One region of the Shewanella sp. 5S214 genome, then DNA from elsewhere that is predicted to be linked to it. Evidence: predicted binding sites of a transcription regulator. Region 1 holds the regulator's gene; each other region holds the start of a gene.
The links. The regulator FliA, encoded in region 1, starts transcription of late flagellar genes. The targets are predictions, from matches to a motif close to CTAAAGNTNNNNNNNNNNNNGCCGATA.
Positions count from the first base shown of each region.

Region 1 (4,293 bases):
TTGTCAAACGTGGTGGTGTGGTCGCTTTTGTTGGCCCAACAGGTGTAGGTAAGACGACTTCTTTAGCTAAAATAGCAGCTCGATTTGCTGCCCATCATGGCCCCGAGCAGGTGGCATTGATTACCACAGATCATTATCGTATTGGTGCCTATGAGCAATTAGCAACTTATGGCAAAATAATGGGCTGTCCGGTGAAGCAAGCACATGATTTAGCCGAATTAGAACAAATTCTTTATCAATTTAGGAATCGTAAGTTAGTATTAATCGATACCGCCGGTATGGGGCAGCGAGATATGCGCTTATATCAGCAACTTGATAATTTGACGGCAAATAGTAGGATCCCCATTCGGAGTTACTTAGTCTTGTCAGCGACAGGCCAGCGCCGTGTCTTACAAGATGCTGTAGAACATTTTAAACGTATTCCATTAGCGGGTGCGATTTTAACAAAATTAGATGAATCAATATCAATTGCAGGTGCATTGAGCGTATTGATTCAAAATGAGTTACCATTAAGCTATGTTACTGACGGTCAACGTGTTCCTGAGGACATGAAAGTCGCAGATACACTAGAGCTAGCCAAGAAAGCTCTCGCGGCGTTAAATGAAACTGAACAACAATTATCACAAGACACAGTGTGGTCTAATGACACAGCCTATGCATTTGAGTAAAGATATGACTCGGGATCAAGCAAGTGGTTTACGTATGATGAATCAACCAAATAACGATAAAGTTAAAGTAATTGCCGTATCCGGTGGTAAAGGCGGAGTTGGTAAAACAAGTGTGTCAATTAATACTGCGGTAGCATTAGCCGAAAAGGGCAAACGTGTATTAGTACTTGATGCCGATTTAGGTTTAGCCAATGTCGATGTGATGCTCGGGATACGTGCTGAGAAAAATTTATCTCATGTTTTGTCAGGTGATGCCGAATTAGATGACATCATTGTACGCGGACCCAAAGGTATCGGTATTGTTCCTGCTACATCAGGTTCACAAGCGATGGTTGAATTGACACCAGCACAACATGCCGGCTTGATCCGTGCATTTAGTGAAATGCGGACTCAGTTTGATATTTTAATTGTTGATACTGCTGCCGGTATATCAGATATGGTGCTGAGTTTTTCTCGTGCATCACAAGATGTATTAATTGTGGTTTGTGACGAACCAACATCGATTACTGATGCTTATGCGTTAATTAAGATACTAAGTCGTGAACATGGTGTGTTCCACTTCAAAATTGTGGCAAATATGGTACGTAGTTTACGAGAAGGTATGGAATTATTTGCTAAACTCAGTAAAGTGACTGATAGATTTCTAGATGTTGCATTGGAGTTGGTGGCAACCATTCCCTTTGATGAGAATTTACGTAAAGCAGTTCGTAAACAAAAACTAGTCGTTGAAGCGTATCCTAAATCACCTTCAGCCATTGCTTACCACGGATTAGCCAATAAAATTATGACTTGGCCTGTGCCACAGCAACCCGGTGGTCATTTAGAATTTTTTGTTGAACGTCTTGTACAACGTAAGCCGATACAAGAAGGAAGAACGGGTGAATAAAGCCGCAGCGTATACTCAGTTCGATAACAAAACGTCTATCATTGAACAGTATGCACCGTTGGTAAAAAGAATTGCTCATCATATGCTGGCAAGATTACCAGCATCGGTGCAACTTGATGACCTGTTACAAGCTGGAATGATGGGGTTGCTTGAGGCCTCATCAAAATTTGATAACAGCAAAGGTGCTAAGTTTGAAACTTTTGCTGGCATTAGAATTCGTGGAGCGATGATAGATGAAATTCGTCGTGGTGACTGGGTTCCACGCTCAGTTCACCGTAATAATCGTCGAGTTGCACAAGTAATTGATGAATTAGAGCAACAGCTTGGTCGTGATGCTTATGATACTGAAATTGCTGAAAAGCTTGAAATGTCGCTCGATGAGTACCATCATATCTTAAATGATGTTTCTGTTGGTAAAATCATAGGCATAGAAGATCTTGGTGTTTCGCAAGATGTGTTAATCACAGATAATGAATCGCCAGATGAGGCCTTTGACTCGCTTGCTGAAATTCAATTCCAATCTGCATTGGTTGAAGCAATTAAGACATTGCCAGAAAGAGATGCGTTAGTGTTGTCGTTATATTACAACGAAGCATTAAATTTAAAAGAAATCGGTGCCATCCTTGATGTTAGTGAATCGCGTGTAAGCCAGATATTAAGTCAGGCAATGCTCAGATTAAAAGCTAAACTCAAGCATTGGACACAAGAATAATAACTTATTTAGAGCAAACGAGTGTCAGCTCACCGGAGGAAACCTTGGACAAGAATATGAAGATTCTTATTGTTGACGATTTTTCAACAATGAGGCGTATCATTAAGAACTTGTTGCGAGATTTGGGATTTAATAATACCCAAGAAGCAGATGATGGCTCAACAGCCCTACCTATGTTACAAAAAGGCGATTTTGATTTTGTAGTAACAGACTGGAACATGCCTGGAATGCAAGGTATTGATTTACTTAGAGCAATCCGTGCAGATGATTCGTTAAAGCATTTACCCGTATTGATGGTAACCGCAGAAGCCAAGCGTGAACAAATTATTGCTGCAGCGCAAGCTGGGGTAAATGGTTATGTGGTAAAGCCTTTCACCGCCGCAACGTTAAAAGAAAAGTTAGATAAAATCTTTGAACGACTCGCATAAGCAAGGATAAGTCATGCAGGCATCAATATCGGGGTTAATCACTCTCGAACAGGCCCAAGAACTTGTTGAATTGCTTACCTTAGGTCAGCAAGATAAAGCTGATGACGTCATCAGGGAGCTTGCTACACCATTGCAGCGTGAGCTTTTTGAAGAAGTGGGTAAGTTAACTCGACAACTTCATAGTGCATTAAAAGATTTTCAAATTGATAACCGTTTATCTGAATTAGCCAATACCGAAATTCCGGATGCTAAAGAAAGATTAAACTACGTTATCGATATGACAGAGCAAGCTGCTAATAAAACCATGGATGCAGTTGAAGAATGTCTACCTTTGGCCGATACCATTATCAGTAATATTCAATCAGTAACGCCAATGTGGGATAAATTGATGCGTCGTGACATCGAGTTGGGTGAGTTTAAATCACTTTGCCACGATGTTCAGCAGTTTATGTTACACAGTGAAAATGATTGTAATCGTCTTCGTGAGCTATTAAATCAAATTTTAATGGCGCAAGACTTCCAAGACTTAACTGGCCAAATGATCCGTCGAGTGATTGATTTAGTTCGTGAAGTAGAAAGTAATTTAGTTTCAATGCTAACGGTGTTTGGTGATCATATTACTGAGTCATCACCAACGATAAACGATAATAAAATAGAAGCAGAAGGCCCCATCATGAATGCAGAACTGCGTGAAGATGTGGTGACAGGTCAGGATGAAGTAGACGATCTGCTATCAAGTCTGGGTTTCTAATTAGGAGTCAATTTAATGTCCTTTGATGTTGATGAAGAGATACTCCAGGACTTTTTAATTGAAGCTGGTGAGATTTTAGAGCTTCTACAAGAGCAGCTAGTTGCTCTTGAAAATAATCCTGATGACAGTGATTTACTTAATGCTATTTTCCGTGGATTTCATACTGTCAAAGGCGGAGCTGGTTTTTTAAGCTTAAAGCCGATGGTTGACGTGTGTCATGAAGCTGAAAATACGTTCGATTTATTGCGCACCGGAAAACGTGGCGTAAATGCAGAATTAATGGATATTATTTTGCAAGCGGTCGACGCCATTAATACTATGTTTGCTCAAACTCAACAGGGACAAGAACAAGACCCTGCCGATCCAATGCTACTTGCGAAACTCAAATTATTAAGCTCTGGTGCGCCATTACCCTCAGAGATGTCGGCTGCAGAACTTGAACCTATCGAAAATGTTGTTGAGGTTAACGAGCCTGAAGTCATAGAGGATGTGAGTTCTTTTACGGCAGAAACGTCTGATTCTGGCAGCATTGATGAAATTGATGAGTTAGAATTTGAAGCCTTGCTTGATGCCTTACACGGTTCAGGTAACAGTCCTGTTGCATCTAAATCTTCTGCAATAAAGAAAGACAATATTGACTCAAAACCAGCACCAGCAAAAAGCAGTGACGAAATTACCGATGACGAATTTGAAGCACTCTTAGATGAGTTACACGGCTCAGGTTCATTTAAAGCCAAAGACGAACCTGTGGTTGCCGCTAAACCTGCAAGTACACCAGTTGCTCAACCCGCAGTAGACTCAGATGAAATCACCGACGATGAGTTTGAACGTCTTTTAGATGAATTACA
Region 1 is NZ_JBGOOV010000005.1:114,503-118,795, forward strand. It holds gene flhF (flagellar biosynthesis protein FlhF) at 1-668, shown strand, start outside; gene ACED29_RS04955 (MinD/ParA family protein) at 673-1,554, shown strand; gene ACED29_RS04960 (RNA polymerase sigma factor FliA) at 1,547-2,266, shown strand; gene cheY (chemotaxis response regulator CheY) at 2,311-2,694, shown strand; gene ACED29_RS04970 (protein phosphatase CheZ) at 2,708-3,445, shown strand; gene ACED29_RS04975 (chemotaxis protein CheA) at 3,461-4,293, shown strand, end outside.

Region 2 (4,293 bases), on a different contig from region 1:
GCTTACTGTGACAAACATCAAATTTTATTATACACCCTTTAATGATATTCGGCAAAGTAATCGCGCGTAGCGAACCCCAGTCGTTTACTGGGGTTGATGCGCTTCTCTACTGCATATGACGGTAATGATTATCAAGGGTGACTGCAACTCCAGACGATTGCACTATTCGAGCGTGATGACGGGTTAAATACCTTGGGTCCGTTACGCCACAAGAGTGGGCAATCATGGTTAAATCATAATGTAAGAAATGATTGTAGTTTGCCACTCGCACAGATTTATCTTTAGGGTCTAAGCCTTTTTGCAGACGGATATTATGGGTTGTAATACCCGTTGGGCAGGTGTCTCTGTTGCACTGTAGTGATTGAATACAACCCAAGGCAAACATATTGCCGCGAGCTGAAGCAATAAAGTCTGCGCCAGTGGCCAATGCCCAAGCTACATAAGATGGCATAATCATTTTACCCGTTGCGATGACTTTAATGCGTTGCTTAAAGCCGCGTTGATTCAATAAATCAACCAGAGACGGCAAGCTTTGCCTTAGTGGTAACCCAACGTTGTCCATCAATGCCTGTGGCGCTGCACCAGTGCCGCCATCTGAGCTGTCCAAAGTAAAAAAATCTGGGGCATATTCTATCCCACGTTGCTCAATTTCATCCAAAAATTCGGTTACCCAAGACATATCGCCTAATACAGCCTTAATGCCAGTTGGTTTACCGGTAATGTCTCTTACTTGATTTATCATATCGACAATGTCAGCAACATTATGTAATTCAATATGGCCATTAGGGCTAATTGAGTCGTGTCCTGCTGGAATACCGCGAATGGCTGCGATTTCTTTGGTCACTTTTACTGCAGGTAAAATCCCTCCTTTCCCTGGCTTAGCGCCCTGGCTCAACTTAATTTCAAACATTTTAACTTCAGGGTGGGCTGCTATATCGCTGAGTTTTTGAGGATCTAAATGGCCTTGTTCGTCTCGGACACCATATTTGGCTGTCCCGATTTGAAACACTAAGTCACAATGACCTTTAAGATGATACGGGCTTAATCCTCCCTCACCAGTATTGAGCCAGCAACCTGCTTTCGCTGCACCATGAGATAGCGCCGTTATCGCTGGTCGAGATAATGCACCAAAGCTCATTGCTGAAATATGGCAAATTTTACTGGTTGTGTAAGGATGGGTGCAATCTGGACCAATGGTTACGTCTATTGTCTTGTGAGAGTCATGATCGCTGACCGGAAAGGCTGAGTTCATGAACATCACTGAACCGGGTTTATCTAGAACTTGTGTTGATCCAAATGCAATTGTACGGTCAACATTTTTTGCTGCGCGATATACCCAATTGCGCTCGGCACGGTTAAACGGCAGTTCTTCACGATCTTGAGAAAAAAAGTATTGTCTAAAAAACTCACCCTGTTTTTCAAATATATATCGAAAGCGACCGATAACAGGGTAATTATGGCGTATGGCTTGTTTTGTTTGCCATTTATCAGCAATAAACATGTAAATGACCGCAATCAGTAATAGCCAAAATAACACTAAGAAAAGACCAGAGAAGATATCCATTCCCCACATAAACCAATGTTGTTGCGGCATATTATTGTCCTTAAATTGAATCTAGTACTGTGTGTTTATTCGCGGTAATTTAGTCGCAGTAATGATAGTAATTGAGTCTGGTTAATTAACCATATTAGCAATGCCAAATATAATCTCACTATATCGTTTATTTTTTCTGCTTGCTATCTAACTGCTTTGTTTTAAAACGAAGAAGCATTTATGGTCATTATTGCAGTGAATTAAATCGTATATTTATTTCATTATGACTTCAGGTATGCATTTTTTGGTCGATAATTAAGCTATCCGTTACTTTAAATAAGACACTATTATGGACATTAAAAGCGCAGCGCCCTCAAATGTGAAGGGACGAGAAAACAACAATACTCCAACCAGTGAAGCGAATACTTCAACTCAAAATAAAGCTAATAATACGAGTTCAGCGGTAAATTCATCAGCTAAAGTATCAGTGAGTCAACTGAGTCGTCAAATGATGAACAACAGTATTCTTGCCGCACAGGAAGAAGTGAGTATTTCTGCGGGTGACAAGTCTATGGCGTTGCTTTATCGCGCCGCAATTGAAGCCATTAACCAAGAACTTGCCCCCACGCTTGGAGACAACGCAATTCAGAAGGGCGTCGATAGCGGAGTGGATTACTCACCAGAGGCAACAGCTGATCGCATTGTGAGCTTTGCCACAAATTTTTTCTCTATTCACCAACAACAAAATAAATCTATGGGACTAGATGAGCAAGTTGATAGTTTTATGCTCAAAATTGGTGATGCCATAGATCAAGGCTTTAAAGAGGCTAGCGATATATTGTCTGGTTTAAAGGTGTTAGAAGGTGATATAGCCGCTGGTGTGGATAAAACATATGAACTGATACAGCAAGGGTTAGCGCAATTTAAGCAAGATAAGCTTGCTAAAGATGAATCACAAAGCGTGACTCAAGCGACGTAGTCTCTTATGATTAAGATTGGCTCTCAGTGAAAGGATCGTGACTATGTGGACTACGGGTAAAGTAATTGAACGCATTGATTGGAATGACAAATTATTTTCACTGCGGATCAAAGCCAATGTCGAACCTTTTATCGCTGGTCAGTTTATAAAGCTCAGCCAAATACGAGATGAAAAGCGTGTTGCTCGTGCATATTCACTGGTGAATCCCCCAGGTAAGGACTATGTCGAAGTGCTTGCTGTTGCGGTAGAGGACGGGCTGCTGTCTCCAGATCTACAAGCATTAACCCCAGGAGACTCTATTGAAGTGACGTCTAAAGCAACAGGGTTTATGACTCTAGACGAGGTGCCAAATGGTGCTTTGCAAGGTAAACATTTGTGGTTTTTTGCCACAGGCACCGCAGTCGGACCTTTTATCTCAATGCTGGCAACTGATGGGCCTTGGCAACGTTTTGAAAAGGTCGTGCTCGTTTATGGTGTTCGCCTTGGTGAAGATCTTGCTTATTTAGAGACCATCCAGCAGTTTATTGAACTGCATCCACAGCAGTTTGTATTTATTCCTATTGTGACCCGTGAAGATTATCCTAATGCTTTATCATGTCGTATTCCCGATGGTATTAGCAGCGGATTAATTGAACAGAAAGCGGGATTAGGGATAAATGCTGAGCATTCTCAAGTGATGATCTGCGGTAACCCTGGCATGATAACGGATGCTCAAATCGCTTTAGTGGAAAAAGGATTAGCAAAAAATCTTCGACGCGCTCCTGGACAAATAACAGTCGAAAAATATTGGTAATAGCATCAATCATAACCATTAATGCCTTGATGGCAGAGCCTCAACAGTGCTCACTGATTTTTGTGGTCATTGCTTCCCTCGCTTGAAAATTCACTGCCCCGAGTGAAACAGCACTTGCTCCTTTGAAGATGATCACTTACCCTATCGCAATTGATAACCATTATCAATCGCGTCGGCGATGGCGCAATATTGTTTCAATTAGGGAGCGTTGATTAATGAAATTGCTAAAAAGTGTCGCATTATTAGGTTTGGCTTGTGTGGCTTCTTCGGTCAGTGCCGCAGAGGCATTAACGGTTTATTCTTATCGCCAAGCTTTCCTGATTGAGCCCATTGTTGAAAAATTTACCCAACAAAGTGGTATCGACGTTAATGTCGTATTTGCTAAAGATGGCATTGCTGAACGGATAGCGCGTGAAGGTCGTTTATCCCCTGCTGACGTAGTGCTGACATCAGACTTTTCTCGCTTGATGGAGTTGGTGGATAAAGATCTTGTTTCACCGGTCCAAAGCAACATTATCGACCATAATATTCCGTCTCAATATCGCTCACAACAACATAATTGGTTTGCACTCACTATGCGGGTGCGTAATTTATATTCTTCTAAAGATCGTACTGGTAAAATTGATATTGATTACGAGGACTTAGCCTTAGCTGAATACAAAGGTAAAATTTGTACTCGCAGTGGTAAACACCCTTATAACGTCGCATTAGTAGCCTCAATGATCGCTCATGATGGTGAAGCGAAAACGAAAACCTGGCTACAAGGGGTCAAAGCTAATTTAGCCCGTAAGCCTCAGGGTAATGATCGTGATCAAGTACTAGCCGTTAAAGAAGGCTTGTGTGATATCGCTATCGGTAACAGCTATTACTACGGCAATATGTTAATGGATAAAAACCAGAAAAGCTGGGCACAAGCTGTCGATATTAATTTCCCTAATCAAAAGAACCGTGGTGCTCATGTCAACGTATCAGGAATGGCATTAGCCA
Region 2 is NZ_JBGOOV010000008.1:128,375-132,667, forward strand. It holds gene ACED29_RS07620 (FMN-binding glutamate synthase family protein) at 107-1,594, opposite strand; gene ACED29_RS07625 (DUF5610 domain-containing protein) at 1,884-2,513, shown strand; gene ACED29_RS07630 (ferredoxin--NADP reductase) at 2,557-3,306, shown strand; gene ACED29_RS07635 (Fe(3+) ABC transporter substrate-binding protein) at 3,522-4,293, shown strand, end outside.
Region 2: the regulator FliA is predicted to act here: its motif matches at 1,822-1,848, upstream of ACED29_RS07625 (DUF5610 domain-containing protein).

Region 3 (4,293 bases), on a different contig from region 1:
ACAGCTTCTTTTTCAGCAGCGATCGCCATACCTAATGCTGCACTCACAGAAGTGCCTGAGTGGCCTACGCTAAAGGTATCGTATGGGCTTTCTTCACGCCATGGGAAAGGATGCAAGCCATTTTTTTGGCGAATGGTGTGCATCTGTTCGCGACGATCAGTGAGTATTTTGTGTGGATAAGCTTGATGGCCTACGTCCCAAATTAATCGATCGAATGGGGTATTGTAGACGTAATGAAGTGCCACAGTTAATTCAACTGTGCCTAAGCCAGAAGCGAAATGTCCGCTAGAAATACCAACAGACTGAAGTAAGAACTGTCTGAGTTCATCAGACACTTGTGGAAGTAAACCTTGAGGTAACTTCCTCAATTCTTCTGGTGTATTAGCTTTTGCTAGTACTGGGAATTTAGAAATATCGAAGCTCATAGCGAGATTGTCTGACTCTTTATTATAATCTTCGCTCAATAATGTAGTGGGCGAAGTCTGCAATTAACTGGCTATTGTATGGTAATTTAGTCAGCGCTGATAGTGCATCTTGTATTAGTTGTTCTGCACAGGCTTTGGCACCATCGAGACCAAGTAGTTTCGGAAAAGTGCTTTTATTCGATTGCTGATCGCTGCCTTGGGGTTTTCCTAGCTCTTCAGTGCTTGCGGTGATATCTAAAATATCATCCTGAACTTGAAAAGCTAATCCAAGCGTGTGAGCGTATTTCATCATCAGTTGATAGTGCTCATCGGGTATATCTGCAGCAATCAACGCGAGCTCTACGGCACAAGTAATCAACGCACCGGTTTTTTTATTATGTAATTCGGTTAATCTTTCTATATTGATACTGTGATCGGTAGCACTAAGATCAATTGCTTGTCCACCACACATGCCCTGGTACCCAGAGGCTTTGGCAAGTGCTCTCACCATGGCGATTTGCTGCTTTGGGTGTAAGTCATTGCTCGGGGCTGTGATAATTTCAAACGCTAATGTTTGAAGTGCGTCTCCAGCAAGAATTGCAGTGGCTTCATTAAAGGCAACATGTACCGTGGGTTGACCACGACGAAGTGCGTCGTTGTCCATAGCCGGTAAGTCATCATGTATTAAAGAATATGCATGAATACATTCAATGGCTGCGGCAGCTTTATCCAGCGCATTGATATTGACACCCAGCATATCACCGACACTGTAGACCAAAAATGGTCTAATGCGTTTACCGCCTAATAATGCCCCATGCAGCATGGCTGCTTTTAAATCTGGGGCGGCATCATCAAGCAAAGTTAAATGCTCGTTAAGAGTAACATTAACGCGCTTTTGGTATGTTGTTATCGCTTCAGCTAACACGTATCAAGACCTATTATTTAATACACACTCTGTGACGATTATTCACTTTCAACAGTGAATGGCACAAATTCAGCATCATCTTCATTTAGTAATATAGAGACTTTTTGCTGTGCTTGTTCAAGTTTTGCTTGGCTTTGTCTGACTAACTTAATACCACGCTCAAATTGTTTAAGCGCGTCATCCAGAGACACTTCGCCTTGCTCTAAATGAGCAATAATGGTTTCAAGTTCAGTTAATGATTGTTCAAAACTGAGGTTTTCTGGTTTTTTTGCCACAATTAATATTCCTTTCATTACGCGAGTGACAAGGTATATCAGCCCAGCGTATCGGTCAAATACAGTCGCTGGATATTTGCTCAACAGCACGCTTTGTTATTGAATTTTGTTTAGAATGTGCAAAAACAAGCTAAACTTGAGCCGAGTTTGTCCGATAACAAGTCATAATTTAAAATTGATAGCATAAAATAGTATTGAAACTGTTGCTGTAATACATAACGATGGGCAATATAGTTAAGCAACAATATGCCCCGTTGTTCAGGTTATACAGTATGTGCTCACAGCACGATAAAGCGGCACAAATAGGCAGCGCAATGACTGCGATTGAGGAGAGGTTGTGGATTTAGCTACCCTAATAGGTATTATTGGTGCTTTTGCATTTATTATTGGTGCGATGGTGACTAGTGGTGGTATCGGATTATTTATCGATGTACCGTCAATTTTGATTGTTGTTGCTGGCTCATTATTTGTTGTGATGATGAAATTTAACCTAAAACAATTTTTAGGTTCGATAAAGATTGGCATGAAAGCCTTCATGTTCAAATTAGACAAACCTGAAGATTTAATCGAACAAGCTGTCACCATGGCTGATGCAGCCCGTAAAGGGGGCTTCTTAGCATTAGAAGAGGCGGTTATAACTAACAGCTTTATGCAGAAAGCTGTCGATATGTTGGTTGATGGCCATGATGGCGATGTCGTGCGTAATGCGCTAGAAAAAGACATTACCTTGACAGAAGAGCGGCATAAAACCGGTATTGGCATTTTTAAAGCCATGGGTGATGTAGCCCCTGCAATGGGAATGATTGGTACACTTGTCGGCTTGGTGGCGATGTTATCTAACATGGATGATCCAAAATCCATTGGGCCATCAATGGCGGTCGCTTTGCTAACGACACTTTATGGCGCAGTGATCGCCAACATGATCGCTATCCCAATGGCGGATAAATTATCATTACGTATGAACGAAGAATTGCTTAATCGTAATCTTATTATGGATGCGGTATTAGCTATTCAAGATGGACAAAATCCACGGGTGATCGAAGGCTTCCTGAAGAATTATTTGGCTGAAAAATTAAGAAAAATCGATACAACGGACGGAGAGTAACTCATGGCTAAGGCCAAGTGTGATTGTCCACCAGCAGGCGCCCCCATGTGGCTTGCCACCTTTGCAGACTTAATGTCATTGCTTATGTGCTTCTTTGTGTTGTTATTAGCGTTCTCTGAAATGGACGTGATGAAATTTAAGCAAATTGCCGGTTCAATGAAGTATGCATTTGGGGTGCAAAACAAAGTTGAAGTAAAAGATATCCCCAAAGGCACCTCTGTTATTGCATTGGAATTTCGCCCTGGTCGACCCGATCCCACGCCTATTGAGATCATTAATCAACAGACTAATGAAATGACTCAACCGACCATAGAATATCAGGCCGGCGAAGATGACAATGCAGGCGGAACCCAAAAACAAAGCGGTGAACAGCGTGGCGGTAATGCCGCAGCAACAGCGCAGCAAGAAGCTGAAGCGGTTAAAAAAGATGCTGCATCTTCACAAGAAAATATTAACGAGCAAGTTAAGAAAATGGCTGAAAAGCTTAATGAAGAAATCGTTGATGGTGCGATTGAAATTGAGTCTTTAGGTCAGCAAATTATTATCCGTATTCGTGAAAAAGGCTCGTTTGCATCTGGTTCTGGCTTTTTACAACCTAAGTTCAAACCCATAGTGCGCTCGATTGGTGAATTATTAAAAGATGTTCCCGGCGTGATTACGGTATCCGGTCACACCGACGGTGCCGACATTAGTAATGAGCTGTACAGTTCAAACTGGGAGCTATCAAGTCAACGTGCTGTTTCCGTAGCTCATGAGTTAAGAAAAGTCCCCGGCTTTGATGAGACACGAATGAAAGTGGTTGGAGAGGCATCTAATCGGCCATTAGTGGCTAATGATTCTAATGAGAATAGAGCAAGAAATCGTCGCGTTGAAATTTCTATCGAGCAAGGTAAGCCTAAAGAGTCGAATGAAATTGTAGTCTCGCAATAGTAACAACTCATCAGTTTACATCATTATTAGCGCAGTCTATGAAGGTTAAATAGATTGCGCTTTTTTGTGTCAAAAATGTGCTTTAACAGCCGTTTCATTTACAAAAAACAGATAAAAAAGTGAATATGTTTGGTTAATAGACATCATTTGGTATAATTGGAAGATTATTGCATAAGTTATGCTATTTACTGGATTATCTACACATCTAGCAAATAGGTCTGTGTTGTTTTTTAATTTATTATCAAGGCATTACTGTCCTTTTTACTTAGCAAAACCGAGTGTGGTGCTATTTGATGGTGATACCTGTGGAACCCTGATGAAGTTTATTGTAAAGCTGTACCCTGAAATCATGATGAAGAGCAAGTCTGTAAGAGTGCGCTTTACTAAGATGCTCGAAACCAATATCCGTAATGTACTAAAAAACGTCGATGAAGGTGCCAAAGTTCTGCGTCAATACGATCGTATTGTAGTCAAGGTACCAATTGATAAACCGGAATTGTGTGATGCATTTGCAGACCGATTATCTTGCATTCCAGGTATTGCTCATATCGTACAGGTCAGTGAATACAGCTTTGATTCTATTGATCATATTTACCAGCAAACATTACCAATATACCGTGACGAAATTGCCGGTAAAACATTTTGTGTTCGCGT
Region 3 is NZ_JBGOOV010000011.1:120,980-125,272, forward strand. It holds gene dxs (1-deoxy-D-xylulose-5-phosphate synthase) at 1-425, opposite strand, end outside; gene ispA ((2E,6E)-farnesyl diphosphate synthase) at 448-1,329, opposite strand; gene xseB (exodeoxyribonuclease VII small subunit) at 1,368-1,604, opposite strand; gene pomA (flagellar motor protein PomA) at 1,942-2,709, shown strand; gene ACED29_RS09675 (flagellar motor protein MotB) at 2,713-3,639, shown strand; gene thiI (tRNA uracil 4-sulfurtransferase ThiI) at 3,956-4,293, shown strand, end outside.
Region 3: the regulator FliA is predicted to act here: its motif matches at 1,735-1,761, upstream of pomA (flagellar motor protein PomA).